Regions from separate parts of the Methylobacterium sp. PvP105 genome, predicted to be linked through region 2. Evidence: riboswitches for the same ligand, from Rfam matches in the RefSeq annotation. Region 2 holds a riboswitch; the other holds the start of a gene.
What was found. Region 2 has a riboswitch for thiamine pyrophosphate ahead of thiO (glycine oxidase ThiO). Riboswitches for the same ligand answer to the same signal wherever they lie in the genome.
Positions count from the first base shown of each region.

Region 1 (7,006 bases), 2.9 Mb from region 2:
CTGGACAGCTCGCTGCTCGTGGCCCTGCTCGCGCGGAGCGGGCAGCAGGGCCTGAAGACCTTCTCGGTAGGCTTCGACGCGGTGAACGGCGTCGAGGGCGACGAGTTCAAGTACTCGGATATCGTCGCCGAGACCTTCGCCACGGACCACACGAAGCTGGCGGTCGACGGCTCCCGGACGCTGGAAGCGCTGCCCGCGGCGATCGCGGCGATGTCGGAACCGCAGATGAGCCACGACGCGGTGGCCTTCCTCCTGCTCTCGCAGGAGGTCGCCAAGCACGTGACGGTGATCCAGAGCGGGCAGGGCGCCGACGAGGTGTTCGGCGGCTATCACTGGTACCCCAAGCTGATGGGCTCGACCGACCCGGTCGCCGATTACGCGAAAGCGTATTTCGACCGCGACCACGCCGAGATGCGCGAGGCTCTGACGCCCGACATGCTGGGGGGCGATCACAGCACCGACTACATCGCCGCCTTCTTCGCGAAGTCGCGGAGCGCCAGCGCCATCGACAAGACGCTGCAGCTCGACCAGGAGGTCATGATGGTCGACGACCCGGTCAAGCGGGTCGACAACATGACGATGGCCTGCGGCCTCGAGGCGCGGGTGCCGTTCCTCGACCACGACCTCGTCGAGCTGGCGGCCCGCATCCCGGCGGAGCTCAAGGTCCGGGACGGCGGCAAGTACATCCTGAAGGAAGCCGCGCGGGCGGTTGTCCCGGCCGAGGTGATCGACCGCAAGAAGGGGTATTTCCCCGTGCCCGCCCTGAAGCACATCCGCGGCCCGTTCCTCGACTACGTCCGCGAGATCCTCGACCGGCCCGAGGCGCGCGCGCGCGGCATCTTCAACCGCGCCTACGTCGATCACCTGCTCGCCGATCCCGACGGCACGCTGACGCCCAAGGGCAACTCGAAGCTCTGGCAGGTGGCCCTTCTGGAGAGCTGGCTCCAGACCCACGGCGTCTGAGACGGGCCGCGGCACGGCTTTCGCGACAGATCGTGATCGACCGCGCGCTCAAGGTGCCGCGCTTTGTCCACGATCGTCCCGGATCAGCCGGCCGACAGACACCCGGAGAAGCCCGTCGATGTGCCGCTGGATCGCCTATGCGGGACGCACCATCCCGCTGGAGCACTACGTCACCGAGCCGTCCCACAGCCTCGTCTCGCAGAGCATCGCGGCGCTCGAATCGACCGCGGCGACCAACGGCGACGGGTTCGGCCTCGGCTGGTACGGCGATCACCCGGAGCCGGGCCGGTACCGCGAGGTCCAGCCCGCCTGGTCGGACGACAACCTCCGCTACCTGTGCCGGCACCTGCGTTCGCACCTGTTCTTCGCGCACGTGCGCGCCGCGACCGGGACGCCGATCACCCGGCCGAACTGTCATCCCTTCGCTTGCGGCCCGTGGCTGTTCGTGCACAACGGCTATATCGGCGACTGGAGCCGCCTGCGGCGGCCGGTCGAGGCGCTGATCCCCGACGAGCTCTACCCGTCGCGCGCCGGCACCACCGATTCCGAGGCGATCTTCCTGGGATTGCTGGGCTGCGGCCTGATGGGCCCGGGGTCGCGCCGCGATCCGGTCGACGCGACGGCGCGCGCGCTCGCGCGGCTCACGGACCTCGCCGGAGCGCATCCGTTCCGGTTCACGGCGGCGCTGGCGGACGGCCGCGATCTCTACGCGTTCCGGTTCGCCGCGAACGACAAGGCGAACTCGCTCTATTACCGCGCCTCGGAGGACGGCGTGGTGGTCGCCTCGGAGCCGCTCGACCGGGACCACGGCGCCTGGACGACGGTCGCCGAGAACAGCGTCCTCGTCGCGCGGCGGGACGCGCCGGTGGAGATCCTGTCGCTGGCGCAGTTCGGCCTGGCCGCGCCGCCGGTCGAAGACTCGGTCCGCCGGCTGCGCGCCTGAGCGACGGCCCTCAGGCGACGCGGGAGAGGCTGCTGCTCTGCGAACCCTCCGCGCTGCGGGCGGAATCGTAGGCACGATTGCGCAGGGCGGTCTCGCTCGGGAGCTGGTCGATCACGTTGCCGGACGACGGATCGACCACCTGGAACACGATCGAGCTCGTGTCCGGGTCCTGGATGTAGCGCGCCTTGCCGCCGTTCGTGCCGATGTCGAGCTTCACCGCGGGCTCGAGCGGCTTGGCGGGGGTCTTGGGCTCGGGCGCCTGCTGGGTCACGGCGGCGGCGGCCGTCGCTCCGAGCGCGTCGAGGCCCTGCGGCCCCGGCGTCGTGGATGTCAGCGTTCGGATCTCCATCGCCGGTCTCCTGCGATCCTGTGATCGAAGGATTGAGGCGCGGTCCTGCCTAATCGTTCCTTAATGGCGCCTGCCGGTCCACCGGATGCTGGCGCGCGATCGGAGACGCGATGAACATCGCGTTACCGCCGCGACACAAATCCGTGCTGCTTTTTCACTGACGCCGACTCGGCCGCTGTCCCGCTCGTCTTCCGGGGACGGGGCCGCGATCCGAACAGCGCTACGTGGAGCACGCCCTGTCCAGGATGCCGGCGATGCTCGTCCTGGCGGGGACGGCGGCGCTCGGCGCGCCGGGCGATCCGGGAACGCCCGCGCAGTTCATCCGCGCGCACCGCTGCGCGATCGCGGCGCGGCTCGTCGCGATCCACGGACGCGGGCCGATCAAGGTCTCCCGCGACCGCTTCATCGTCGTCGCGCTGCGCGGGCAGTCGCAGCGCCCGGTCCAGTGCATCGTCCAGGATCGGGATACGCGGATGCTGTGCGAGGCCGCGTCGACCGCCTACTGGCCGCCCGAGGGGAGCCACTTGAGGCTGGATGCGCCCGCCCGGGCGACATGCTCGGTATCGAGGTCCCGTACGGCGGCACGCCCGGGTCCTGAGTGGACCGGGCGTGCCGTCACCTCACTCGGCGGCGTCGACGTAGAGCTTGCCGCCCTCGGCCAGGAACTCCTGCGACTTCGCCCGCATGCCGGCTTCGGCCTCGGCCTTCGACATCGCGGGCGCCGCGCCCACGACCTCGCCGGCCTCCTCCATCGCCAGCACCTCGGCGCGCAGGTCCTGCGTGATCTTCATCGAGCAGAATTTCGGCCCGCACATCGAGCAGAAATGCGCGACCTTGTGGGCATCCTTCGGCAGGGTCTCGTCGTGGAAGCGCCGCGCCGTATCCGGGTCGAGGCCCAGGTTGAACTGGTCCTCCCAGCGGAAGTCGAACCGGGCGCGGCTGAGCGCGTCGTCCCGGAGCTGCGCGGCGGGATGCCCCTTGGCGAGGTCGGCGGCGTGGGCGGCGATCTTGTAGGTGATGACGCCGGTCTTCACGTCGTCCCGGTCGGGCAGGCCGAGATGCTCCTTCGGCGTGACGTAGCAGAGCATCGCGGTGCCGAACCAGCCGATCATCGCGGCGCCGATGCCCGAGGTGATGTGGTCGTAGCCGGGCGCGATGTCGGTGGTCAGCGGGCCGAGGGTGTAGAACGGCGCCTCGCCGCACTCCTTCAGCTGCTTCTCCATGTTGACCTTGATCTTGTGCATCGGCACGTGGCCGGGGCCCTCGATCATCACCTGGCAGCCCTTGTCCCAGGCGACTTTGGTCAGCTCGCCCAGCGTCTCCAGCTCGCCGAACTGGGCGGCGTCGTTGGCGTCGGCGATCGAGCCCGGGCGCAGGCCGTCGCCCAGCGAGAACGAGACGTCGTAGGCCCGCATGATGTCGCAGATCTCGTCGAACCGCTCGTAGAGGAACGATTCCCGGTGCCCGGCGAGGCACCAGCGGGCCATGATCGAGCCGCCGCGCGAGACGATGCCGGTGACGCGCCGGGCGGTCAGCGGCACGTGGGCGAGCCGCACGCCGGCATGGATGGTGAAGTAGTCGATGCCCTGCTCGGCCTGCTCGATCAGCGTGTCCTTGAAGACCTCCCAGTCGAGCTTCAGCGGGTCGCCGCCGACCTTCTCCAGCGCCTGGTAGATCGGCACCGTGCCGATCGGAACCGGGCTGTTGCGGATGATCCACGAGCGGATATTGTGGATGTTGCGGCCGGTGGACAGGTCCATGACCGTGTCGGCGCCCCAGCGGATCGACCAGACGAGCTTCTCGACCTCGTCGGCCGCCGAGGAGGTCACGGCCGAGTTGCCGATATTGGCGTTGATCTTGACCAGGAAGTTCCGGCCGATCGCCATCGGCTCCAGCTCGGTGTGGTTGATGTTGGCCGGGATGATCGCCCGGCCGCGGGCGATCTCGTCGCGCACGAATTCCGGGGTGATGAAGGGCGGGACCGAGGCCCCGAAGCTCTGGCCGTCGGCGAGCGCGGCCTCGGCGCCCGCGAGCATCGCCTCGCGGCAGACGTTCTCGCGATGGGCGACGTAGATCATCTCCTCGGTGATGATCCCCGCGCGGGCGAACTCGTACTGGGTCACCATCTGGCCCGGGGCCGCCTTGCGGACGGTCCGCTCGGCCGGGCAGGGGGCCACGAGCTTGTCGCCCGCGAAACCGTTATCCTCGGGCTTCACCGCGCGCGGGGCGACGGACGCGTAGCCGCGCGCCGCGATCCAGGGCTCGCGCACGCCGGGGAGGCCGGCATTGAGGTCGATGCGGGCATCGGTCTCCGTGTAGGGGCCCGACGGGTCGTAGACCCGCACCGGTTCCTCCTTCGGATCGGAGAGGACGATCTCGCGGTAGGGTACGCGGATGTCCGGCCGCCCGGCCGGGCTCGCGTAGGCCTTGCGCGATCCGGTCACCGGACCCGTGGTCACGGTCTCGGGGCTGCCTTTCACGTCCTTCGGGAGAACGGGTGCGTTCATCGTGGGCCTCTCCTCGTGCTGGAGCGGTCCGGTCCACGCGATGGCCGAGATGAGATGAGGTCGCGCGAGAGGCGACCGCAGGTTCCCGTCCCTCCGCCGGTATGAGCCGGATCAGGTTCAAGGGTCAGGGCAGCGTGCCCAATCTCAGCCCTCTGCAGGGCCCCCCTCGGAACGGTTCCAGACTCGGGCTCGCGGACGGCTTTGTCAATGCTGACCCGTCGCCCTAGAAAACACATCCCGGAAACCGTTCGTCCGAACGCCCTCGCTCTCCCAGACCGCATGCGCCTCCTCGCCGGCCTCCTGCTCGCCGCGCTCCTGCTCTGCGGCCTGGCCTGCGCCGCGCTCGCGCTCGGGCAGCGGCGGTTCCTCTACCCGGGCGCCTTCGGTCCGCAGAACCCGTGGACGAACCCGCCCGGCCTCGCGACGATCACGGTCGCGACCCCCGACGGCGAGAGCCTGCACGGTCTGTGGCGGCCGCCGCGGCCGGGCTGCGGCGTCGTCGTCAGCTTCCACGGCAACGGGTCGCGCCCCGAGCCGCACGCGGCGCGATTCGCCGCGGGGCCCTGGCGGGCGGGCGGCTGGGGTGTGCTCTCCGTGGCCTATCGCGGCTATCCCGGCTCGACCGGGAGTCCGAGCGAGGACGGGCTGATCCGCGACGGGCTGGCGGCCGTCGAGGCCGCGCGGGCGCGGGCGCCCGGCGCGCCGATCCTGCTCCACGGCCATTCCCTCGGGGCCGCCGTGGCCGTGGCCGTCGCCGAGCGGGTGCCGGCGATCGGGCTGTACCTGGAGGCGCCCTTCGACTCGATGACCCACACCGTGCGGCTGCATGTCCCGCTAGCCCCGATCTGGCTCCTGCGCGACACGTACCGCTCGGACCTGCGCATCCGCGGTGGGACGGCGCCCGTGTTGATCGTGCAGGGCCGCGACGACACGGTCGTGCCGGCCAAGCTGGCGCGGAACCTCGCCGAGGCGGCCGGCCCCCGGGCCCAAATCGACGTGGTCCCGGGGGACCACGTCTCCATCCTCGGGATCCGGGATCGCGAGGCCGAGGCGCTGTTCGGGTCGCGCGTCGGTCCGGCCTGCCCGCAGCCGGCGGACCAGCAGGGGTAGGAGAGGGAGGCTCGCGTGGTCGGACGGCGCTCGCAGCGCTGGAGCGCCGAGGATCCGGACGCGCCGGGCGTTCCGGGCCCGCCGGACCCGGTCTGTCCCCTCTGCGAGCGCCCGATCCCGCGCCGCGCCCGCTCCAGCCTCCATCACCTCACGCCGAAGCTCAAGGGCGGGACCCATCGCGGAACGGTCCGGCTGCACCAGATCTGCCACTCGGCGATCCACGCCCGCTACAGCGAGGCGGAGATCGCCAAGCGCCTCGCGGACGTCGAGGCGCTGCGCGCCGATCCGGAGATCGCGCGCTTCCTCGTCTGGGTCCGCGGCAAGCCCGACGATTTCCACGCGGCGACGCGCATGACCCGCGCGCGGCGGTCGGCGCGGCGCAGCAACTGACCGGCCGGCGTTTACCGCGCGTTCGTCCTATCCGCAGGTGGCCGCCGCCCCGTTCCTTGCCGTCAACCCGAACCGGTCCAGGATCACCCCGATCGCGAGGGGTGGGTCGATGGCCGGGGTCGGTGATACGGGAGATCGGCTCGCCTGGGTCGATATCGCCAAGGGGATCTGCATCCTCCTGGTCGTCATGATGCATTCGGTCGTCGGCACCGGCGAGGCCATGGGCGGCGAGGGCTTCCTCCACCCGGTCGTCGCCTTCGCGAAGCCGTTCCGGATCCCGGACTTCTTCCTGCTCTCCGGCCTGTTCGTCGGACGGGTGATCGACCGCGACTGGCGGCTGTTCTCCGACCGCCGGGTCGTCCACTTCGCCTATTTCTACCTGCTCTGGCTGGTGATCCAGTCGGTTGCCAGATGCGGCAAGATCGTCGGGGATGCCGGGCCCGCGGCCTTCGCGGCGCACCTCGCCCACGCGCTGATCGAGCCCTATTCCAGCCTCTGGTTCATCTACCTGCTGGCGGTGTTCTCGGTGGTCACCAAGGCCCTGCGTCGCGTGCCCGGCGGCGTGCTCCTCGCCGGCGCCGCCCTGCTGCAGATCGCCGACATCCGCAGCGAGTCGACCCTGATCGAGGAATTCTGCGCCCGTTACGTCTTCTTCGTCGCGGGTTACCTGTTCGCCGGCCGGATCTTCGCGCTCGCCGACGCGGCGCGCCGCCGCGTCCCGCTCGCCCTGTGCGGACTCGCCGC
Region 1 is NZ_JAGIPA010000001.1:4,358,880-4,365,885, reverse strand. It holds gene J3A75_RS21430 (N-acetylglutaminylglutamine amidotransferase) at 1-963, shown strand, start outside; gene J3A75_RS21425 (class II glutamine amidotransferase) at 1,082-1,906, shown strand; gene J3A75_RS21420 (flagellar protein FlaG) at 1,917-2,255, opposite strand; gene thiC (phosphomethylpyrimidine synthase ThiC) at 2,876-4,762, opposite strand; TPP riboswitch at 4,834-4,939, opposite strand; gene J3A75_RS21410 (alpha/beta hydrolase) at 5,042-5,872, shown strand; gene J3A75_RS21405 (restriction endonuclease) at 5,888-6,262, shown strand; gene J3A75_RS21400 (acyltransferase family protein) at 6,372-7,006, shown strand, end outside.
Region 1: another riboswitch for thiamine pyrophosphate. It lies ahead of thiC (phosphomethylpyrimidine synthase ThiC); the one in region 2 lies ahead of thiO (glycine oxidase ThiO).

Region 2 (7,006 bases):
AGGCGATGATCGCGGGTCTCTGCGAGAGCCCGCTGACCTTCCAGGCGATCATCATCTGGCGGGACGAGCTCGTGGAGGGCAAGGTCCTCCTGCGCGACATCATCGACCTCGAGGCGACCTACGCGGGCCCGGACGGCAAGAACGCGCCGCAGCTCGCCGAGGGCGAGGAATCCGAGGACGGCGAGCCGCCGGCGCCCCCGGAGGGCGGCGACGACGAGGACGACCTCGAGAACAACGTCTCGCTCGCCGCGATGGAGGCGGAGATCAAGCCGCGGGTCCTCGAGACCTTCGACGCGATCGCCGCGAACTACCGCAAGCTGCGCAAGTTCCAGATCGAGGGCACGGAGCGCAAGGCCGCCGGCGAGCAGAACACGCCCGCTCAGGACCAGAAGCAGGCCGAGCTGAAGGACATCGTCGTCGCCGACGTGAAGTCCCTCTCGCTGAACAACAACCGCATCGAGGCGCTGGTCGGCCAGCTCTACTCGATCAACAAGCAGCTGATCGGCCACGAGGGCCGGCTGATGCGCTTCGCCGAGAGCCACGGCGTGGCCCGCGACGAGTTCCTGCGCCACTACCAGGGCTACGAGCTCGACCCGAACTGGATGGAGCGCGTCGGGACGCTGGGCGGCAAGGGCTGGAAGAACCTGGTCGAGCGCGGCTCGAAGCAGGTCGCGGAGCTGCGCGCGCAGATCCTCGACCTCGCCTCCGAGACGGGCCTGGAGATCGGCGAGTACCGCCGCATCGTCAACATGGTCCAGAAGGGCGAGCGCGAGGCCCGGCAGGCGAAGAAGGAGATGATCGAGGCGAACCTGCGCCTCGTGATCTCGATCGCCAAGAAGTACACGAACCGCGGCCTGCAGTTCCTGGACCTGATCCAGGAGGGCAACATCGGCCTGATGAAGGCGGTCGACAAGTTCGAGTACCGGCGCGGCTACAAGTTCTCGACCTACGCCACGTGGTGGATCCGGCAGGCGATCACCCGCTCGATCGCCGACCAGGCGCGCACGATCCGCATCCCGGTGCACATGATCGAGACGATCAACAAGATCGTCCGCACCTCGCGCCAGATGCTGCACGAGATCGGCCGCGAGCCGACCCCGGAGGAGCTGGCCGAGAAGCTGGCCATGCCGCTGGAGAAGGTCCGCAAGGTCCTGAAGATCGCCAAGGAGCCGATCTCCCTCGAGACGCCGATCGGCGACGAGGAGGACAGCCATCTCGGCGACTTCATCGAGGACAAGAACGTCGTCCTGCCGATCGACGCGGCGATCCAGTCGAACCTGCGCGAGACCACGACGCGCGTGCTGGCCTCGCTCACGCCCCGCGAGGAGCGCGTGCTGCGCATGCGCTTCGGCATCGGCATGAACACCGACCACACCCTCGAGGAGGTCGGCCAGCAGTTCTCGGTGACCCGCGAGCGCATCCGCCAGATCGAGGCGAAGGCGCTGCGGAAGCTGAAGCACCCGTCGCGCAGCCGGAAGCTGAGGAGCTTCCTGGATAACTGAGCCTGCGCCGCGGATCGCGCGGCGCTTCCCCGTCGCCCGCGTTGCCCCGGTGCCGCGCGGCATCCAGTCTGGCGCCATGCTCGAACGCCGCCCGCCAACGCCCGGATCCCCGACGGCCTTCGCGGACGGCTCGGAGGCTGACGACGTGCCCTTCGGCGCGCTCCAGCCCTCCGTGGGCATCCGCGACTGGCTGCTCGGCGAGGGCGCGCGGATGCCCAACGCCGAGGAGATGCTGGCCGGGCTCGCCGAGCGCCTGATCGCGATCGGCGTGCCGGTGGACCGGGCCTCCACGGCCATCGACACCCTGCACTCGGAATATGCCGGCGTCGGCCGCATCTGGACCCGGGACGGCGGCACCACCGTGCGGCTGTTCCCGCACGGCGCCCGCTCGACGGACGCCTATCTTAACAGCCCGTTCCACACGGTCCACGAGACCGGCGAGTGGCTGATCCTCGACCTGTCGAAGACCCCGGACGACGCCTACGCGATCGTTCCGGACCTGAAAGCCGGCGGCTACACCCACTACGTGGTGGCGCCCCTGTTCTTCACGAACGGCACGCAGAACGGAATCACCTTCGCCACCCGCGCACCCGAAGGGTTCCGGGACGACGACATCGCGATCCTGCGCTTCGTCATGCCGGCGCTGGCGGCCGTGATGGAGATGCGCGTCCTCAACAAGCAGCTCGACCACGTGCTCCGGCTCTACGTCGGCGACGAGCCGCACCGGGCGATCCTGGCCGGGGACATCCGCCGCGGGCAGGTGACCCGGATCCGCTCGGCGATCCTGTTCGCCGACATGCGCGACTACACCCGCACCACCGCCGACATGACGCCCGAGGAGGCCGTGGGCCTGCTCAACGTGTTCTTCGACTGCCTCGTGCCGCCGATCGAGCGGGAGGGCGGCGAGGTCCTGAAGTATCTCGGCGACGGCCTGCTGGCGATCTTCCGGGAGTCCGGTGACGACCTCGGCGGCGCGGCCAAGGGCGCGCTCACCGCGGCGCAGCACGCCCTGGCGGCCCTCGATGAGGCGAACGCCCTGCACCAGTTCCCGGTGCCGGTGGCCGCGGGCATCGCGCTCCACCACGGCGAGGCCGCCTACGGCAATGTCGGGTCCGGCTCCCGCCTCGACTTCACGGTGATCGGGCGCGACGTGAATCTCGCGAGCCGCATCGCGCAGCTGAACCGCGCCCTCGGCGAGCCGCTGCTGATGTCGAAGCCGTTCGTGGACTTCCTCTGGGGCGACCCGATCCCGCTGGGCGAGCACCGGCTCAACGGCTTCGACGAGCCGATGGCGGTGTTCCGGCCGAAGTTCCTGCGCCCGCGCAGATCCAGCTGACCAGGTCTCCGATCGCGGTCCGGCCCGGTCCCGACGTCGCGCGGCGGCCGCCAACATCCGCTCGCGAGCCCGCAGCGTGCCTGTGCGCCGGCCGCCTCACCACGTCGGCACGAACGGCATCGCGTAGGGGGTGTGCCGGCATCCCCAGACCGGGTCGATCATCTTCGCCATCACGTCCCGTGCCAGGGCGCCGGCGCGTATGGCGACCTCCCTTGGGACCTGGGTCCGTTCGAGGATCTTCAAGCAGGCATGTCCGCAGGCGCTGTACTGGCCGAGATGGTACGCGTTGAGGGCGAACTCATCGAGTAAGCCGTACTCGTAGACCCACGGATTCAGGGAGATCCCCTCGCTCGGAAGCGCGAGCGCAAGGCCCGCCTCCGCGTATCGATACCCGTCCGCGAACCGCTTCCTGAGCCTGCAGAACCGACTGGCCCCGTGGCGCGCTTCCGCCCGCGCCGGACGGACGGAGGTCGCGCGCTCGTAGAGCTGCAGCACCCTGTCCTCCGGCTCATCGAGGCGCTCCGCGTTCACCGCGGCCATCAGCAGGTTGAAATAGATCTCCTCGTCCCATCCGCCGAGATCGGCGCGCTTCAGGAAGCATGCGAGGGCCTTCCGGTACTCGCCGGCGGCATCGTAGGTGGTCCCGAGGTACATCGTGTACCGGGCGATCATGAAGGGGTCTGTCTCGACCGCCAGCGCCTTCTCGAGGACGGCGATATCCCGCGCGTCCGCAGTCGTGTCGCGGTGCCGGGCGCCGTCGTCGCCCCGGCGCATCGCGAGGGGGAGGATCGGAGTCTCCGACACACCGGGGCAGCTGAGGAATTCGTGCAGGACGCCCCGGTAGCGCCAGTTCTCCCGGTTGCTGACGAGCTGGTTGCGCCAGTATCGCGTGTGCTCGTCGATGATCTCGAACCGATAGCCGGGCGCGCGCAGCTTCGGCATCGTGAAGTCCGCGGGGATGATCAGCTCATCGTCAGCGTCGATGATCAGGGTGTACTGCGCATGACGCCGCGCGAGTTTCAGGGCCTCGTTTCGATTGTAGGCGAAATCGACCCACGGTCGCTCGACCAGCGCCCCCGGAATGTCCGCGAGCGCCGCGCGGACGATATCCTGGGTTCCGTCCGTCGACCCGGTATCGACGATGACCCAGTGATCGATGAGCGGTCGAACAGAATCGAGGCACCGACGGATAACGTGGGCCTCGTCCTTCACGATCATGGACAAACAGATCGTCGATCCGCGATTTTTCATCCTGACTCTGCCCCACCGCGCGCTCAGAACTCGCATCCGCGGCCGTCGATGCATCTAGCACCGCCGACATGCATTGACAAAGCGATCGAGATTGTAGGTAAAGCTTCGATTAAACGGGTCAATCGTCGAAATAAGTGCGTGCCGGATACGGAATTATAGCGAACTACGGCTCATATATACATGATTCGAGATGATTCGATTTGGTGGAAGGGTGAGACCGGTGCCGGAAACTCCAACGGCTCAAAACGGAGTGCGCGGTCGACCGGCTCCCCTGATCGATCTCGGAAGGCAAGCCGGGCGGCCTTCCAGCCGTCCTGCCGCGGCCCGGAGATCTGCACGCATCGCGCGCGTTTCAGCCCCTGAGCGTCATCGTGCTGCCGGAGACGCCGAAATCGCGCAGGCGCCTCAGGAACGACATGCCCAACAGGCTGGTCGACAGGAGCCCGCGCGGGATCACGACCGCGTCGACGTCCCGCACCGTGATCGATCCGATCTGCACGATCGCGATCCGGATCGGCGCGACGCGGACCGTCCCGTTGGCGGTATTCCAGACGCGCGTGAAATCGGACGGTCCGACCTGGATCCCGATCCGCGCGGCGTCCTCCTCCGAGAACGCGCAGGCGCTCGCCCCCGTATCCACCATCATCGGTAGCGAACGGCCGTCCACGAGGGCGTTGACGAAGAAGTGGCCGTTGCGGCCGGCCTGGAGGGCTACGCCGGCGACGGCAGCGCCCGCGAGATCCGGTTCCGGCGCCGGCGCCGGCGCGATGGCGAGTGCTACCGGCACCGACCGCGCGCCGTCACGCAGCTTCAGAAGTGCCGTGACACCGAGGAAGCCGAGCATGCAGATCAAGAGGATTGTACGCACGCGAATTCGCCCGTGACGTGGAGTGGCGGCGATCCGCGGAGTTCCCGGATCCCGGCGATGAGATGCCAGACCCGTGAAGGGATGGTGCGCGATCGCGAGCAGGGCCGCGACCGGCGGACGGATTCCGCTCCGCTTGGTGTCCAGTCCGTCACCGCGATCGGCCGATTGTCGCGGGAGAGCCGTCCTGGACGCGGCGCGGGGTTGACCGGCACCGGCCGGGAGGCCACATCTGCATCTGTTCCAGGGAGATCCCCGGCAAGGGGCTGAGAAACCGCTGGCACGTCCGTCAGGACCTGCGGCGCGGAAATCCTTCGAACCTGATCCGGCTCATACCGGCGTAGGGATTGGACCGCGGCCGCCCGAAAGGCAGGCCACAGCTTCTCACAGAAGCAGACGGCCCGGTCCCCGCGACGGCAATTCGCGGAGACGCCCGTGCCCCTCGACCGCCCCGCCTCACCGATCGGCCGCCGCCGCAGCCCCGACGGCGGTGTCGCGCCCGAAACCCTTCCGGCGCGGACCGACGTCGCCGTGGTCGGCGCCGGGCTGATCGGGCTGTCGATCGCGTGGCGCCTCGCCCAGGCCGGCAGCGCCGTGACAGTGCTGGAGCGGGACACGATCGGGGCGGGCGCGAGCCTCGCGGCCACAGGCATGCTGGCCCCGGCGGCCGAGCACGAGCCGGGCTCGGACCCGCTGCTCCCGCTCGCCCTGGACTCGCTCCGGCTCTGGCCCGAGTTCCGCGACGCCCTGGAGGCGGAGTCCGGCCGCGCGATCGACTACCGGGCCGACGGCACCCTGGTGCTGGCGGTCGGCCGCGACGAGGTCGAACGGCTGCGCTTCCGCTACGACCTGCAGCGCCGCTCGGGGCTCGAGGCGACCTGGCTGCCGGGCAGCGAGGTGCGGCGCCTCGAGCCGGGCCTGCGCCCCTCCGTCACTGCCGGCATCCACTGCCCGCTCGACCATCAGGTCGACCCCCGTCTGGTGATGGACGCCCTCACCGAAGCCTGCCGCCGGGCCGGCGTGATCCTGGTGGAGCGGACCCCCGTCACCGCCCTGGACTGGTCGGGCGGCCGCGTGACCGGGATCCGCGCCGGCGACCGCGTCGTCGCGGCGGAGACCGTCATCCTCGCCTCCGGCGCCTGGAGCGGGGAGGGCGGCCTGCTGCCCGACGCGCTCGCCCTGCCGGTCCGCCCGCTGAAGGGCCAGTCCCTGGCCCTGCGCACGACCGCCCGCACCGGTACCCTGGCGCGGATGGTCTGGACCGAGCAGGTCCACATGGCGCCGAAGAGCGACGGCCAACTCATCGTGGGCGCGACGGTCGAGGATTGCGGCTTCCGGCCCGGCGTCACCGCGGGCGGCCTCTACGCCCTGCTCGAGGGTGCCCGCCGGGTGCTGCCCGGCATCGAGGAGATGGAGGTGGAGGCGGTGTGGAGCGGCTACCGTCCGACCTCCGACGACGACGCGCCGATCCTGGACGCGATCGCCCCGGGCCTCGTCGCCGCCACCGGGCATCACCGCAACGGCTACCTGCTCGCCCCGGTCACCGCCGACGCGGTCGCCGCGCTGGTGCTGCGCGGCGCGCTGCCGGCGGTGGCGCGTCCCTTCACCCGCGCGCGCTTCGGCCAGCCGGAAGCGCTGAGGGCCTCGGCATGAAACTGCTCGTCAACGGTGAGCCGCGCGAGTGCGCGGTCGAGACGGTGGACGCCCTGTTCCGCCTCGAGGCGGAAGAGAGCGGCATCGAGAGCCCGCAGGGCGTCGCCATCGCGCTGAACGGCCGGGTTCTGCGCCGCCGGGACTGGGTCGAGACCCCGGTCTCGGAGGGCGACCGCGTCGAGATCGTCCGCGCCATGCAGGGAGGTTGAGCATGGACCAGAGTCACACGCCACCGCGCCCCGAGGGCGGGGACGACAGCCTGACCATCGCCGGGGTGACGCTGTCGTCCCGGCTGTTCATCGGCACCGCCGGCTACCCGACGCAGGCGATCATGCGCGACGCCGTCGCGGCGAGCGGCGCCGACGTGGTCACGGCCTCGATCCGACGGGTCTCGCTCCA
Region 2 is NZ_JAGIPA010000001.1:1,430,070-1,437,075, forward strand. It holds gene rpoD (RNA polymerase sigma factor RpoD) at 1-1,502, shown strand, start outside; gene J3A75_RS06800 (adenylate/guanylate cyclase domain-containing protein) at 1,579-2,838, shown strand; gene J3A75_RS06805 (glycosyltransferase) at 2,935-4,056, opposite strand; gene J3A75_RS06810 (TIGR02281 family clan AA aspartic protease) at 4,442-4,957, opposite strand; TPP riboswitch at 5,191-5,319, shown strand; gene thiO (glycine oxidase ThiO) at 5,390-6,607, shown strand; gene thiS (sulfur carrier protein ThiS) at 6,604-6,816, shown strand; gene J3A75_RS06825 (thiazole synthase) at 6,819-7,006, shown strand, end outside.